2 regions of the Hahella aquimaris genome follow, and region 2 is predicted to be linked to the other one. Evidence: predicted binding sites of a transcription regulator. Region 2 holds the regulator's gene; the other holds the start of a gene.
What was found. The regulator FNR, encoded in region 2, switches genes on or off when oxygen is low (the NO sensors DNR and NnrR bind a similar motif). The targets are predictions, from matches to a motif close to TTGATNTANATCAA.

Region 1: O5O45_RS21980 (type IV pili methyl-accepting chemotaxis transducer N-terminal domain-containing protein) is a predicted target of FNR. The motif match lies at 2,762-2,775, and genes of this name have one in related genera.

Annotation. Positions count from the first base shown of each region.
Region 1 covers NZ_CP132203.1:4,976,456-4,983,770, reverse strand. Annotated here, with positions in the region: gene O5O45_RS21990 (hypothetical protein) at 1-689, opposite strand, end outside; gene O5O45_RS21985 (alpha/beta hydrolase) at 866-1,714, opposite strand; gene O5O45_RS21980 (type IV pili methyl-accepting chemotaxis transducer N-terminal domain-containing protein) at 1,875-2,660, opposite strand; gene O5O45_RS21975 (type IV pili methyl-accepting chemotaxis transducer N-terminal domain-containing protein) at 3,041-3,823, opposite strand; gene O5O45_RS21970 (hypothetical protein) at 4,407-5,090, shown strand; gene O5O45_RS21965 (MBL fold metallo-hydrolase) at 5,336-6,091, shown strand; gene O5O45_RS21960 (hypothetical protein) at 6,039-6,896, shown strand; gene O5O45_RS21955 (sensor histidine kinase) at 6,923-7,315, shown strand, end outside.
Region 2 covers NZ_CP132203.1:4,014,739-4,022,053, reverse strand. Annotated here, with positions in the region: gene rplI (50S ribosomal protein L9) at 1-217, shown strand, start outside; gene dnaB (replicative DNA helicase) at 358-1,785, shown strand; gene alr (alanine racemase) at 1,785-2,909, shown strand; gene O5O45_RS17770 (SDR family oxidoreductase) at 3,064-3,981, shown strand; gene fnr (fumarate/nitrate reduction transcriptional regulator Fnr) at 3,978-4,757, opposite strand; gene O5O45_RS17760 (hypothetical protein) at 4,902-5,918, opposite strand; gene O5O45_RS17755 (lysophospholipid acyltransferase family protein) at 6,179-6,952, shown strand; gene O5O45_RS17750 (substrate-binding periplasmic protein) at 6,960-7,315, opposite strand, start outside.

The DNA.
Region 1 (7,315 bases), 960 kb from region 2:
CGGAGTTTGGCGAGGAGCAGTGTACGCTCCTGTTCCCGACTGAGCGGATTGGCGGCGCTCAGACTGTCGGTGACTTCCTTGAGTTGATGTTGTTCAAACTCTGAATTGCGGGTGAGTTCAAACAGGCGTGAGCTATTTGCATCCAGTAGTTCGACGATGCGTTGGTCCAGCTCGTCCAGGGCCATGACGCGCAGCTCGGCGTGCTCTGTAAAACTGTCTGGGGCGGTGAAGTAGTTGACGGTGGGCAGCGCGGCGAGACGCTCTCGTTCCTGTAGCAGATTTTGCAGTTGTTTTTCAGTTGAGGCGTCGAGAGATATTTCGGAAAACAGCACACGGTATTTTTCGTTGACGGCCTGTCGCCAGCTTAGTTCTCCTGCTTCCAATAGAGATTGCGCTGCGGCGTAAGCTTGCGGTGAGCGGACTGCCTCGGCTTGGGCGGAGGTAGTGTGTGACTCCGGTCTCAGGAGAGACGCATGCTGTCCCTTTGGCTCTCCGGCTTGCTCAAGATAGGCGTTGAACGCGTCGATGGCGTCCTGATAACGAGCGGCTTGCTGTTGCGCATGTTCTTGAAAACGTTTTCTTTCTTGGTCGAATTTAAATTCTAGATTTTTATTTTCAACCCACAGGTAAATGGCCGCCGCCGCACAGGCGAATGCGCACGCCGAAATGCCGGCTGAGAACCTGGTCATATCCATGACTCCTGTTATTAGGTTGTAGTGGTTGTTTGTTAATCAATATGCGTTGAGCGCATTGAATAGTAGTTAATCTACTCAGGCTGTGAAACCGGTTAAACGGCTTAGACTGGTTGAGTGATCAGGTGTCTAGCCATGACAATTGCTGGGCTTGATCTTGAGGCGTGGAGCGATTAACGCTTCAGGGACCTGCGAAGAAATCTGGTTACCTGTTCCTCATACTCTTGTGCAGAGAAGTCATAGAAATCCTGATGATGGGCGCCTGTCACCAGCCAGAGAGATTTGGGTTCTGGAGCATTGGCGAAAAGGCGCTTTGATTCCGGTAAGGTCGTGTGTTCATCCGCTGTGCCGGCAATGATCAGGACAGGCGCTTGCACGCGCTTGATGGCCTCTTCCGGCTTCAGCTCATTTATGCTTACGCCCAAACGTAGAGGAATCTGTGCGGTTAATAGTGGCGCTAACCATTCTCCCAGTAGGCCGAGTCGCATCGAAAGTCGATTACTGACAGCTTGTTCGATGTTGGGGTAAACGGCTTCCAGAATATAAGCGTCCGCAGGCGCGGGCGACTGTCCCAACAAGCTTGCCGCCCCACCGAGAGATACGCCAATAATCGCGACTTTGGCGCACTGGCGTTGCGTGCGTAAATAGGCGACGGCGGACCTGACGTTGTCGGACTCGCGGTAACCAAACGTGATCTGCTCTCCCGGCGTTTCGCCATGGGCTTGAAGATCTATCAGCAATGAGGAATATCCTGACTTCTGGAGGAACAGGGCGCGTCTGATCATGCTGGTGCGATCAGAACGCACGCCGTGTAGAAGCAGCACGCATTGCTGGCCGACCGCAGGCGCATACCAACCGCTGACGCCGTCAAACTGCACCGCTTGCGCGTGCAGCGAGGCGGGGGGTGAGGGAAGGGTGTGATTGACCGATGCGGATAGCGCGCCACCGGCGGTCCACACCGCCGCGAGACCGAGCGTCAGTGCGCCTGTGGCGAAAGCGATAGTTTTTTTGAGTTTTCTCATGGGATCGGGTGACTTCATTGTGGCGACAGACGTCCGCATCGGCGCTGGAACGCTTATAGCGAAGTATGTCGGTTCGCGACCCTTTCGGAAACCGGTTATTACAGGACCTGTCGCAGAGTGATGGCGCAACGTTGAGCTGCGCCGGAGCACGGATGGATATTTAGCTTTGCAGATTCTCGTAAAGACCCGTGATGGTCTCCATATTCTTCAGCATGCCTTCTGTGGTGGTGGCGATGATGAAAGGCACAAAGCTTTGGCCTTGCATCAACTGGAATCCAGAGCGTGAAAAGCTCCACTGGGAAATCACTTTGTCCAACGCGGCGTTGATGTCCTGATTGTTGATTTTCGCCTGACGTAGCTCATGTAGAGCTTCATCATATTCCTGAACCGCCTGGGTGAAGCTCTTTTCCAGATCCGCCTGATCCAGATTCCAGCTCAATGCGGAGTAATAAAGTGCGATGCGCTGGGACAGCATTCGTTGCCGGCCAGAGAGATTGATCATTTTGTTTTTGGGAGCGCCAGACTGCTGTTCCAGTGACAGCACGACTTTGTTGCTGAGTGCGAGAACGCGCTCTCCGGCGTTGATCAGCGCAATGGCTTTGTCCTTCGCTGGCTTAGCCGTCGCCAATTGACGAAACCCGGCCCACTCCTTGCGCACGGACTTTAGTAGCCCTGAGACCTGCGGCGACTTTGAATAAGCTTCAAGTTCCCCTAATTGCTGTTCGAACAAGGCGACGCTCTCCGTGAGCTGGCTTGAAGATTTATCTGGCTGAATATCCTGACCGATCAGCAAATATGATTTCACAATGCGCTGACTCAACATACGTTGGCGCCCTGCCTTGTTGATGGCTTCGTCCAGGTCGGTAATGTCTGCGGTGACCGTGTAGCTCCAGGATAGTGCGAAAAGGGAGAAAACAAGCAGACTAAAGTTCCTTATATGGCGCATATGCATTTACCTCATGTGGTTCAATCTGGTGCAGTCTAAGTTAAAATCTATAGATATCAGATGCTTACGATGTGGTAACTGGGTAGGTAGTTAACGCATCGCTGATCTGGCGCAAGTTAGGCGCCAAATAAACCGGAAATTTGTGGGTATGGACAAAGAGCGATGTCGGGCGGAGGCAAAAAAGACTTTCAGAAACAAGAGGAGAGGGCGCGTGAGTTGCGTTGCGAGTTGCAAGGAGGCGTTTCTAGGCGGTGGACTGCGCGCTGGTAAGGAAAGGAAAAAGAGGTTGAACTTGTGGGAAAAAGAGTGCGGCTTGCGCCGCACTAAACGAAGAAGACGAATAAAACAGGAACTTGGTGTGTGAGTTCAGCCTTTGCGGACTAGCTTTTCAGGCCTGCGTACATGTCCGAAATCTTGCGCATGCTTTTCAACATGCTTTCAGTGGTCATAGCGATAACGAAGGGTACGAAGTCTTGCCCGTCCATTTTCTCGAAACCAGAATGGGAGAATGACCACTGCGAAATGACTTTATCCAGCGCCTTGTTGATTTCTTCACTGTTAGCGTCAGCTTTACGCAGCTCGCTCAAGCCTGCGTCGTATTTCTTAACCGCAGCTTTAAAATCGTTTTCCAGGTCGGAAACACCCAGGTTCCAGCTCATTGCAGAGTAGTACATGGCGATTTTCTGAGACAGCATGCCTTGCTCGTTGGAAATATTGATCAGACGGCCTTTCGTGCCGGCGACTTGTTTTTCCAGGTTGCTGGTGACGCCCTGAGTCAGGCTCAACAGTTCTTCGCTTTGCTGGATCAGCTTTGCGGCATTTTCCTGGTTGGGAGCGGTAGTGGCCAATTTGCGGAAGGAGGCCCATTCTTTACGAACTGATTTCAAATCGCGCGCCATTTCCCCCGCTTTTAAATAGCCTTCCAAGTCGGACAGTTGAGATTCAAATTGCGCCACACTGTCATGTAATTGAATCGAAGATTTGTCAGGAAGAATGTCCTGTCCAATCAATAAATAGGCTTTAACGATTCTTTGACTCAACATTCTTTGTTGACCCGCTATGTCCAGAGCCTGATCCATGCTCGATATTTCCGCGCGAGCCAGGCTGGCGCCGAATGCGGTAAGTGTGACAAGTAAGAAACAAATCTTTCTGAACGACTGCATTAAAGTTTACCTAGTGCTAAAAATGGCGTGCATATTGAAGGATTTAGATCAAAAATCAAGCGCCAATTGGCCTTTGACATATAAGTAATTTACGAAGTCAATAGACACTGTTCGTTTCTTACAAAATATATGTGTCAATATGTTTTGTAATAGTGAATTTAATGCACACTTATGTAACTAAAAGTTGCATTTCAATGAAGAAAAAGAGGCGAGTATATGATTCGTTATACTGTATTATTTTTAATAAATTTTACATTGTTTTTCTTTTACGAATTGTATGTCACGTTCTTATCGCCGGGTGTATTGACGGTTATGTTTGAAAAAAGCATCAAAGGATGACTGTTTTTTTGATTTAAAAACGGCCTGACTCTCGCTGCTTTCTCCGCTGCATGGGTTTATAGATGAATAAAATTAGTTCTGATAACAAAACATTATAAAAAAATATGAGGGGCGCCATAGCTGGATTGACGCTAGGTTTAGTATCCGGTCACGCGCGCGGCGGGGCGCCTCTTCCCAAAACGAGTAAGAACTAAGGCGAGGCTGCAGTGACTGTCAGCAATAACGAGTTTAAGGAGACGACAAGATGGCCCTGGCGGATATTTTTAAACAGAATGCGAACAAGTCAATTACCGTGACCGGCGCGGAGTCCTCAAATATTTCTCATGCTACCTACAGCGTCAAATGTAATAACATCCAACGCAACTGCTATCTGGTGAATCAGCTGGAGCGGGCCAATTTGCAGGAAGGGGCCCATGTGGCGGGCGGCAAAACCGTCACCGTCGCCACTGCTCATAACGGCAACTGCTATTGGTTGCCCTGGCGGGGATGGCGCGCTGTCGTGGGACAGCTTCAAGGCGCCTGTAACTTCTTCGTTACCGCCAACTTGACCGGATGCTGCTTCGTCGTGTCGGGTAATCCGGTATCCCCCTTTGTTGTGCACATGAACTGCCAGCCAGCCAATGAAAATCTGGTTAACTTCCCCAACAGCGGGGATATCAAAGAATATAACTTTGATCTGCAAGCCGCGCAGGACCAGTTCTATGGACAAGTCACCGAGCAACTCATCACTAACAACGTGATTTCCCACGCGGGTCTGCAAATGCTCAAGCCCAGTGACTACGGAGCCAAGGCGCGAGAAGGTTACGCCAGCCCCACTAGCGTGTTCGGCGTGCGCACCGGCGGTCTGTGGACCATTTACTACAACGTAGGGAAGGGCGGCGGTCCTGGGATTACCCGCGAACTGTTTCCTAATTTCCAACCTCTCTGACCGGGCGCTTTCATTTCACGGAATTGTGCAGCCGACGACTCAACGTCGGCCTGCTTCTGCGTTTTCTTTCCCCCCCCCTATATTTCAACGCCTTTCATTACAGTCAATGGCGTCCCGTTTATAAACCAATAGGTTAGTGGCATAATCCCGACGGCAATCAACAGGTTGCCGCCATGCAGGCATGGGAGCGCCATCTCCGCGTTGCGCGATGAGATGGAAAATGGAAAACACGGAAAGCTTTTGTTATGAAGAATTTGCTGATTGTCGGTAATGGAGAGGCCTTCTCGGAAGAGTGCAACACCTCGTTCCTGTTGCAGTCCGCCGATGGCTCCATTCTTATCGACTGCGGTTATCAGGTTCCGCCCCGCTTATGGGCGGGCGATTTGCATCAGAACATTGATCTGGTGCTGCTGACCCACCACCATGCGGATCACTCCTTCGGAGTCGTACCTTTGTTGGTCCGCTATCTGGAAGAAAAAAGAACCCGCCCTCTGAAGATCTGGGGACCTGCGGGCACGGAAAGTTTCATTAAAAGTCTTCTTGAGCACGGCTATCCCGGCGTGCCCAAGTATTTCAAGTACACGATTGAGTTCGCCGAGTTTGGCGCCCTGGACAGTAAAAAATACGGGGATGTTTCCATTCGCTGCGCGCCCACCGTACACTCTATCCCGAACTTATTGTATCGACTGGATTTTGACGGCCGTTCCTTCTCTATCTCTGGAGACGGCAAGCTGACGCCGGAAGCCGTTGAGCTGATTCAAGGCGTCGAACTGCATTTGCAGGAAGTCTACGAGCTTAACAACAATATCCCCAGTCACTATTCATTCAGCGAAGTGCTGCAACTCGCTCAATCCGACGTGGCCGCCAGTGTTGGCGTCACCCATATGTGCCGGAATGAAATCAGCGTCATTACTGAGACCTATGATAAGTTAGTAAGGGAGAATGAGATTGAAAAGGACAAACTGTTTATCACCCGTTCGGGGCAAACTTTCGAGTTTTAAAACCAGCGCGTTACTGACTGCCGGCGCTTGTGCGCTGTCGCTCAACGTCGTCGCCAAGGAAATCTTCGTCATCAATAAAAACGCCGCGGACTATCGTGTGGTGGAGACGAATGACAGCGACAAGCGCATCGACGTTTATTCCAATACGCCACACCGATATCTGAATAGTGAGAAGAAGGAGCACGTTTTTTCAGGCGTGCCGGTGAGCGAATTGTCGTCGAAAGAGTGGCGGTACGATAACGTCTACTTTATCGGCGACGATGACTACATTACCTTCATGCCTGCGCAGATCGCCAACCATCCGCAAACCATCCTGGCCAGCGCCAAGGACGCCGCGCCGTTAAGCAAGCGAGACGGCGAAGTACAGGTGATTCTTCCCACTCGCGAGGAAGCGAAGGTGGAAGATAAATACCTGAAAAAGGCCGCTTTTTGGGCCTGGTATGTGAAGGCGGTGGTGTACGGCGAACTCAACAACTCACTGCAGTATGGCGACGCCTCTATCGACATGACCAACGTCATGGGCGAACCTGCGCAAGCCTATAAAGCGCCTTCCGTATTTTCCTACGACCCTATCGTTTGCCCGGACACGTATCAGGTGTCAGTAAAAGACCTGGATCCGGGATTTGATAAAGGAGAGGTCGAATTCCTTCAATTGAACGGAAATCATCGGACTTATGGCGCGGGAGACGTCATGCTGATTTTCTCCAAGGAGGATACGGCGCTGCCTGTTGAATGCGGCGGCCCCTATGCGGTGCGCAAGGGCGAAGAGTATATCTACAGCGTATATTCTTTTAAGGGAATTTAATCAGCTAACAACGTGCGTCTAACAATATGGATAGTTTTAGAAAGTACTCGTTTCAGCGTTGCATCAAGTTTACGGTTCTGGTCGCTTTGTTTGGATTCGCGGTTTCCTTTTTCGTACACCAGTATCAGGTGCTGGCGAACTCGATCAAGGTCTCCAATCAGACTTCCGGGTTGATTAACCGGCAGCATATTTCCGTGCTGCTTGGACGGGGCAACTTTGTCCATATTGAAGACGCTTTGGCGCAATTGGTTAAGGAAAGCCCTCTTCTGTTCGCCTATGTGCTGGACGCCGACGGCAAGGTGGCGGCGGCCAGTCACAAGTCCGCCGCGGTTGACGTTCCCTGCTGCTACGACTGGGAGAACCTTGAGGCTGGCGCATTTAAGTTCGAGGGAGCGCCCACGGCTCCTTTTGAGGCGGTA
Region 2 (7,315 bases):
GACCATCGTTGCTAAATCCGGCGACGAAGGTAAGCTGTTCGGCTCTGTTGGCACCAAAGACATCGCTGATGCAGTATCTGCTTTGGGCGTTGAAGTTGAGAAAAGCGAAGTTCGCTTGCCTGAAGGCGCTCTGCGTAACACTGGTGAGTATGAAGTAGACGTGCAGATGCACACCGACGTTACCGCTACCGTTAAGGTAATCGTAGTCGGCGAGTAATCTCCGGTCATACAAGAAAAGGCAGTCCGCTCTATGCGCACTGCCTTTTTTTATGCTCTCAAGACTTCACCATGGTCGTGTTGTCCATGCCTGCAAATTAGCGATAATAAGCGCTACTCTTAAAAGCTCTGCAAGTCATTATGAATGAGTCAGTAATACGTAAAGATTCGACCAAGTCTTCGGAAGGGCAAGGCCCAAACGCCGCCCTGGTTGGTTCCTCTGTGGTAAAAGCGCCGCCCCATTCGATTGAGGCGGAACAGTCCGTTCTCGGTGGTCTGATGCTGGACAACGCCAGTTGGGACAAGATTTCCGACATCATTACAGCGAAAGACTTTTATCGTTTGGATCACCGCCTGATATTTGGCTCAATTTCCCGGTTGGCGAATCTTGGTAGCCCCTTGGACGCCATCACTGTCTCGGAAGAGCTGGATAATCGCAATGAGTTGAGTTCTGCGGGTGGACTGGCTTATCTGAGTGAGCTGGCCAAAAATACCCCCAGTGCAGCCAATATTCGCGCTTATGCGGAAATCATTCGCGAACGTTCTGTATTGCGCCAGTTGATCACCGTCGCTAATGAAATCGCCGACGAAGCCTATCAGACAGAAGGGCGCACCAGCACAGAGGTATTGGACGACGCAGAGCGGCGGGTCTTTCAGATAGCAGAGTCGCGGCCCAATCAGGGTGGGCCGGAATCGGTCAATCCGATTCTAACGAAGACACTGAAGAAAATTGATGAACTGTTCCACTCGGATGGGGCTATCACCGGCGTTACTACAGGATTTCGTGACTTGGATGATCGCACCTCGGGGATGCAGGCTTCAGACCTGATTATCGTTGCAGGTCGTCCATCCATGGGTAAGACCACATTCGCCATGAACTTGGTGGAGAACGCGCTGATACTGGGTGGCAAGCCTGTTTTGGTGTTCAGTATGGAGATGCCTTCCGACTCTATCGTTATGCGTATGTTGTCTTCTTTGGGGCGTATTGATCAGACTAAAGTGCGGAGCGGGAAGCTGGATGAAGATGACTGGCCGCGTCTGACGTCAGCCGTTAACATGCTGAAAGATAAGCCCTTATATATTGACGACACGGCGGCGTTGAGTCCTACGGAGATGCGCTCCAGGGCGAGAAGAGTGGCTCGGGATCACAATGGCGAAATAGGCTTGATCATGGTGGATTACCTTCAGTTGATGAGGGTGCCGGGGATGACGGAGGGGCGTACGGCCGAGATTTCTGAAATTTCGCGGGGCTTAAAAGCGTTGGCGAAGGAGTTGAACTGTCCTGTGGTCGCGCTGTCCCAGCTTAACCGTAGCTTGGAGCAGCGCCCCAATAAGCGACCGGTTAACTCCGACTTGCGAGAATCGGGAGCGATTGAGCAGGACGCTGACTTGATCATGTTTATCTACCGGGATGAGGTCTATCACGAGGATAGTCCAGACAAAGGTATTGCAGAAATTATTATCGGTAAGCAGCGTAACGGCCCCATCGGGACAGTGCGCTTAGCATTTATGGGTAAATTCACCAGGTTTGAAGATTTGGCTCACGATTATGGCGGGGATTACGAGTAATGCGTCCATCCCGCGCTCTTATTGACCTGGACGCTCTGCGTCACAATATTCGCTTGTTGAATTCCATCGCTAAAAACGCTCGCTGCGCAGCGGTAATTAAAGCTGATGCATACGGTCATGGCGCAGTGGAAATTGCCCGCGCCCTGAAAGGGGAAGCTCCCAAGTTGGCGGTGGCCTGCTACGATGAGGCCGTGAGTCTGCGTGAAGCGGGCGTTACGACGCCGCTCTTGGTGTTGGAAGGCTTCTACAGTTCGGAAGAGTTGGCCGATTCCACGCGTTGGCGTGATATCGAGTGGGTCGTGCATGACCTGGAGCAACTGGACATGTTGTCTGATGTGGCGCCCCTGCGTAAGGTGGGCCCTAACTCCGCCAGGATGCAAACCTGGATCAAGTTAAATACGGGTATGAACCGGTTGGGATTGTCGTTAGATAAGCTAGCTGGCGTCGTTGAGATGCTGCAGCAGTTCCCCGGGTTGTCTATTATTGGGCTAATGACTCACTTTGCATGTGCTGATGAGCTGGATAGTCTGCTGCAGCAGAAACAGTGGCAGGCGTTTCAGGCTGGTATGCAGGCGACGGGATCAGGCAGGTGGAGCTACTCCTCCGCTAATTCGGCAGCCTTGCTGCAATACCCCGAAACTCATTTGGATTGGGTGCGCCCGGGAATTGCGATGTACGGCGCGTCGCCCATGGCTGATAAGACGGGGGCGGATTTTGGGTTGAAGCCAGTTATGACCTTTGAGTCGCGCTTGATTGCTACTCGGGAGCTGCAAGCTGGGGATTCTATTGGCTATGGCGCCGCCTGGACTGCGAGCGGCCCAACCAGAATGGGGGTAGTTGCGGTAGGGTATGGCGACGGTTATCCAAGGCAGATGCAGAATGGGGCGCCTGTTGCAGTGTGTGGTAAGCGGACAAAAATAATCGGTCGGGTATCAATGGATATGCTGACGGTGGATATTTCTCATATTCCAGAGGCGCGCATTGGGTCGGAAGTGGAATTGTGGGGCGGGGCTGTTTCTGCTGATGAGGTTGCAGGATATGCGTCAACAATCTCCTATACTTTATTTACGGGCATGACCTCGCGGGTTCCCAGGGTATACCTTAATCGTTTGGAAGGAATTTAAAGCGCAGCGTTAAGCGAAATGATGCGGATAGAGCCCGGTGTATCGGGTTTGCGAAAATCCCATCAAGCAGCCAATATTGTTAACATAATATCTTCGTGCGGCCCGCATTCTGGGGGTTGCCAAAGGCTAAGAGAAGCATTTAAGGGGTACATGAGTGATTGTTTGTGTGACGGGAATTGATTCGCCATTAGGCAGGGCTATAGCTCAGCGTTTGCAGCAGAGCGGCATGGCGGTGGAGGGCGTTCCCTATGAGCAGTTTCTGATGACCAACGATGCGATTGTGAGGGGAATGAAGGCGATGCCGTCAGCGGATTTCGTCGTTCATGCCGCGGAGATGAGCGATCTGTTCAAGGCGGAGCAGCATCCGGACCTGGCGTACCAAGTTAACGTATCCGCTTGCGAGGCGGTGGCAGAGGTAGCGGGTTTATGGAAGGCGCCGATTATTCACATCTCCAGTCATCTTGTTTTTGATGGTGTCAAAAAGAATCCCTATATTTCCGCCAATAAAGGGCGTCCTCTTTCTGTGTATGGGCGGACAAAGTTGCAGAGTGAGCAATGGTTTCAGGAAAACTATAGCAAGCATCTGATCTTGAGGGTTGGTTGGTTACTGGAGGCGGGCGCTCAAGGCTGGCTGCAGACCATGCTTTCAGCACTGTCTTCAGGTAAGCGCCTGAACGCCAGCACCGATATGCAACTGACTCCCGTTGCGGTGGATGATGTAGCGAGGGTCGTAGACGCTGTTATCAAGCAGTTGAGCTGTAATATCTCTGTGTGGGGCGTTTACCATTATGCCGGCGCTGAAGCTGTCACCCATTATGAATTGTTGAAGGCGATTGTGCTGCAGGCGTTTGGTCAGGAAGAAATGTTGCAGGCTCTGATTGAGAAAAAAGGCGCTGACGTGTTGCCTGGGGTGGCGCTTCCCGCAAATGGGGCGTTGGGGTGTATCAAGTTGCGCAACACTTTCGGCGTCAAGCAGCTTCCCTGGCGCCGCTATCTGCCTGCGTTGATTGAGCAGTGTCAGCAGCGCGGCGGCGTGAAGCCAGCTAAAAACTGCTTGGAAGAGACCCGTTAACGAGCGTTAAGGGCTGATTCCTTCTGGTGTTCCAGACACTTGGTATCGTGGCGAAGAATTTTCTGCAGCTCTTCCAATTGCAATATCTGAACTTCCCTTCCCTGGACCTTAATAATGCCATTGTTCTGGAAGCGGGTAATAACCCGGCTTACAGTTTCGACGGCCAAGCCTAAATAGTTGCCTATATCACTGCGAGGCATAGGGAGTCTGAAGTTTGTGCCGGACAGGCGACGACGACTAAAGCGAGTCGACAGGGATAGTAAAAGCGAGGCAATGCGCTCTTCAGCAGAGTTTTTGCTCAATAACATGGTGAGCTGCCTGCTTTCCTGGATCTCTTTGCTCATCAATGAGAAAAAATGGTGCTGTAGGCTGGGGATGTCTGAAGCAAGGTCTTCAAACTTTTCCAGAGGAATTTCACATACGCTGGTGCGCTCAAGGGCGACGGCGGAGCAGGAATATTTTTCCATGCTGACGCTGTCCAAGCCGATAATCTCGCCAGGCAGGTAGAAGCCAGTTACCTGCTCCTCGCCTTCCTCTGACACGGTGAATGTTTTGATTGCGCCGCTGCGAACTGCGAAACAGGAGCGGAATGGCGTATGTTGCTCAAAGATATATTCGCCGCGATTCAGCATCTTCCCTTGGCGAATGATTTCTTCCAGGCGATCAATGTCTTCAGCCCCGACTGCGATAGGAATGCAAAGCTTGCTCAAGTTACATTCATGGCAGCCCCTGTGTAAGGTAAAAGGAGAGGAGGTTGCTATATGCTTGCTTTCCATCGGTCGCCTCGTGGCTGAATGAGTGAAACTGCTTAAAGAGGCTTCTAGGATAGCCAATAGCTGTTTAAAAGCAAATCCCCACAGCAGGAAATTTACAGGGAAAACCTACACTCGCCAATGTTTTTACATAGCTTTCACCTTTTGTTACAGCTGTGTCTGAGTGTAACGAATTGCTCTTGCCGGGAGCTCGCTTTTGTCGAGGATTTTGTAGTAGTCATCCAGCTGTGTGGCGTTGCGCAACTGGTAATGGGGCGTGTAAGAGAATGCGCCCAATCCGACACCATGTAGACAGCTGACTCCTTGGCTTATTAAGCCCGTCCAGGGTAGAGCGAAAAAGTCCTGTGTGATCGGAATAAACGATGCGGACTTAATGCGTCGCTTGAAATCTTTTAACGCTGCTTCCAGACCTGGCGTGCTGGCGAATTCTGGCTTATGGCTGGAAAGAAGAATGCCTTGCGGTCTTTCCGTCAGAATTTCCTCAAGATGCTGGGACAGTGTGGGGTAGGTGGCTGGAGATACTTTCAGGCGCAGGTAAACGGCTCTGAAGTCGAATGCCCTGATGGTTTGCAGCCAATCCTTAAGCTCCTCAATAGGGCAGGACTGTGCATACTCACCGGGGTCATTGATGCAGATGATGTTAAAACCCAATCCCTTGATCAGTGCTAGCGCTTCCTCTGAGTCTGGGCGGGCGTCCAGCTCAATGACATGGCGGGCATCGGCGCCGAAGTTCAGCTTGAACTCCCGGCCTAAATAGTACATCACCTGCGTTTGCGCTGCGGGAGTAAGCTGGCGCACCAGATCGCCGAACCAATGCAGGTACTTAACCTGACAACCGATAGGAAGGCTCTGCTTGAGTAGCCTCACTTCCTTGACGACATAGTCGATGTACTTCTGCAGATTTGCGTTCATGGATGGGAGTCGGCGGGTGTAATTTTCCGCGCTAACGAGTGTATTAAAACAAGGCGCCTGAATGCTCAATGCGAATCCGCCTTCGTAATATCGAGCCAGGGAGCTGTTGCGATAGTCTGCGTTATAGATTCCCTCGTCCAAGACGCTCCAGTTCTCATTGGAGAATTCCTTGGGGGGGGAGTTGAGCAAATAGACCCAGCTATCGTTACCCCCATTTTGTTTTGTTTGTTCGACAACCTTTCCAACTGGCATATTGGGTCTCCAACCAGGTAAGAAAACACCTGCGCGCGTTTGATTATCATGGTCGGCGATTTTAGCGCGCGCGCCTGCTGTCACACTTGTTGGCAAGTGGATCCCCCCTCTCTCCATGTTCAGTGTATCCAGCTCCCGATAGGGCGTCTTGATATTGGTCAAGGGGTGAGCGGGTGGCCGCTTAAGAGGGTGTACTTTAGTCGCAAAAGCCCTCAAACATTGGGTTTCTGGGGCGTTGAGGGATAACATTCATTGCAGCTTTGGGCGGGGAGTTGATATCCTTTGCGGGCATTGAAAAAAGGCGGGCAAAAGTGCAGGCATTTCAGCTATTTCGGTCTTTCGTTTTTTACATTGGGTATGCTTGGGGCGTCATCATCACTTCTTTGTTTGGGATGTTGGTCGGTCCTTACGTCAATTTTGAAAAGCGCTATTACATCGTGTCTCGGTTTAATGTGTTCGCTCTTTGGTGGGCGCGGGTTGTTTGTGGCATACGTTATGAGATTGAGGGGCTGGAGAATATTCCGAAAACGAGTTGTGTGGTTGTCAGCAATCACCAAAGCGCCTGGGAAACATATTTGTTGGGGGTAATATTCCGTCCTCAATGCACTGTGCTTAAGCAAGAGTTAATGAAAATTCCATTTTTTGGTTGGGCTCTGAAAAGATTGAAGCCTATCGCTATTGACCGAAGTAAACCGTCGGCGGCGCTTAAACAGTTGCTGAAGCAAGGTAAAGAGCGTTTGACGTCAGGTTATTGGGTTGTGATCTATCCTGAGGGAACGCGGGTTCGTCCCGGGCAGGTTGGTAAGTACAACAAGGGCGGCGCTTTGCTGGCGGTCAGCGCAGGCGTTCCTTTGCTGCCGGTTGCGCATAATGCTGGCGACTGTTGGCCGGCAGGCAGTATCAGCAAGCGCCCTGGATTGATTAAGGTGAAAGTAGGCGCTCCCATTGAGACCAGTGGTCGAGCTACCGACGAAGTTCACAAGGAGATGGAGGAGTGGATAAGGCGGACTTCAGCCGCCTTAAGTCAGGTGTAAAGGCTCTCTATTTGTAGTTTGAGTAAACTTTGTCCAAATAGCCTTCAGTACGCATCTTATCGAGCACTTTGTTGAGGTGCTCTATGTGCTCGTCAGGCGTGTCCTTGTTCATCGCCAGATATAGACTGGTATCTCGTATAGTAAATATAGGCTTGATATCGGAAACTCCGGCCAGCTTGGCGTAGTAGTAGCCTGATGCGGTGCTGGAGATCCAGAGATCCACTTGTCGTTGTTGCAGTCTCTTGGGGTTGAGGCTGTCATCTTCCAGCTCTGAAGCGTTGAAGCCGTTGTTCTTCAAAAATTGCGCTCTGGAGTCATCCTTATAGCAACCAATGAGATAAGGCTTGGCGTCCTCTACAGAGT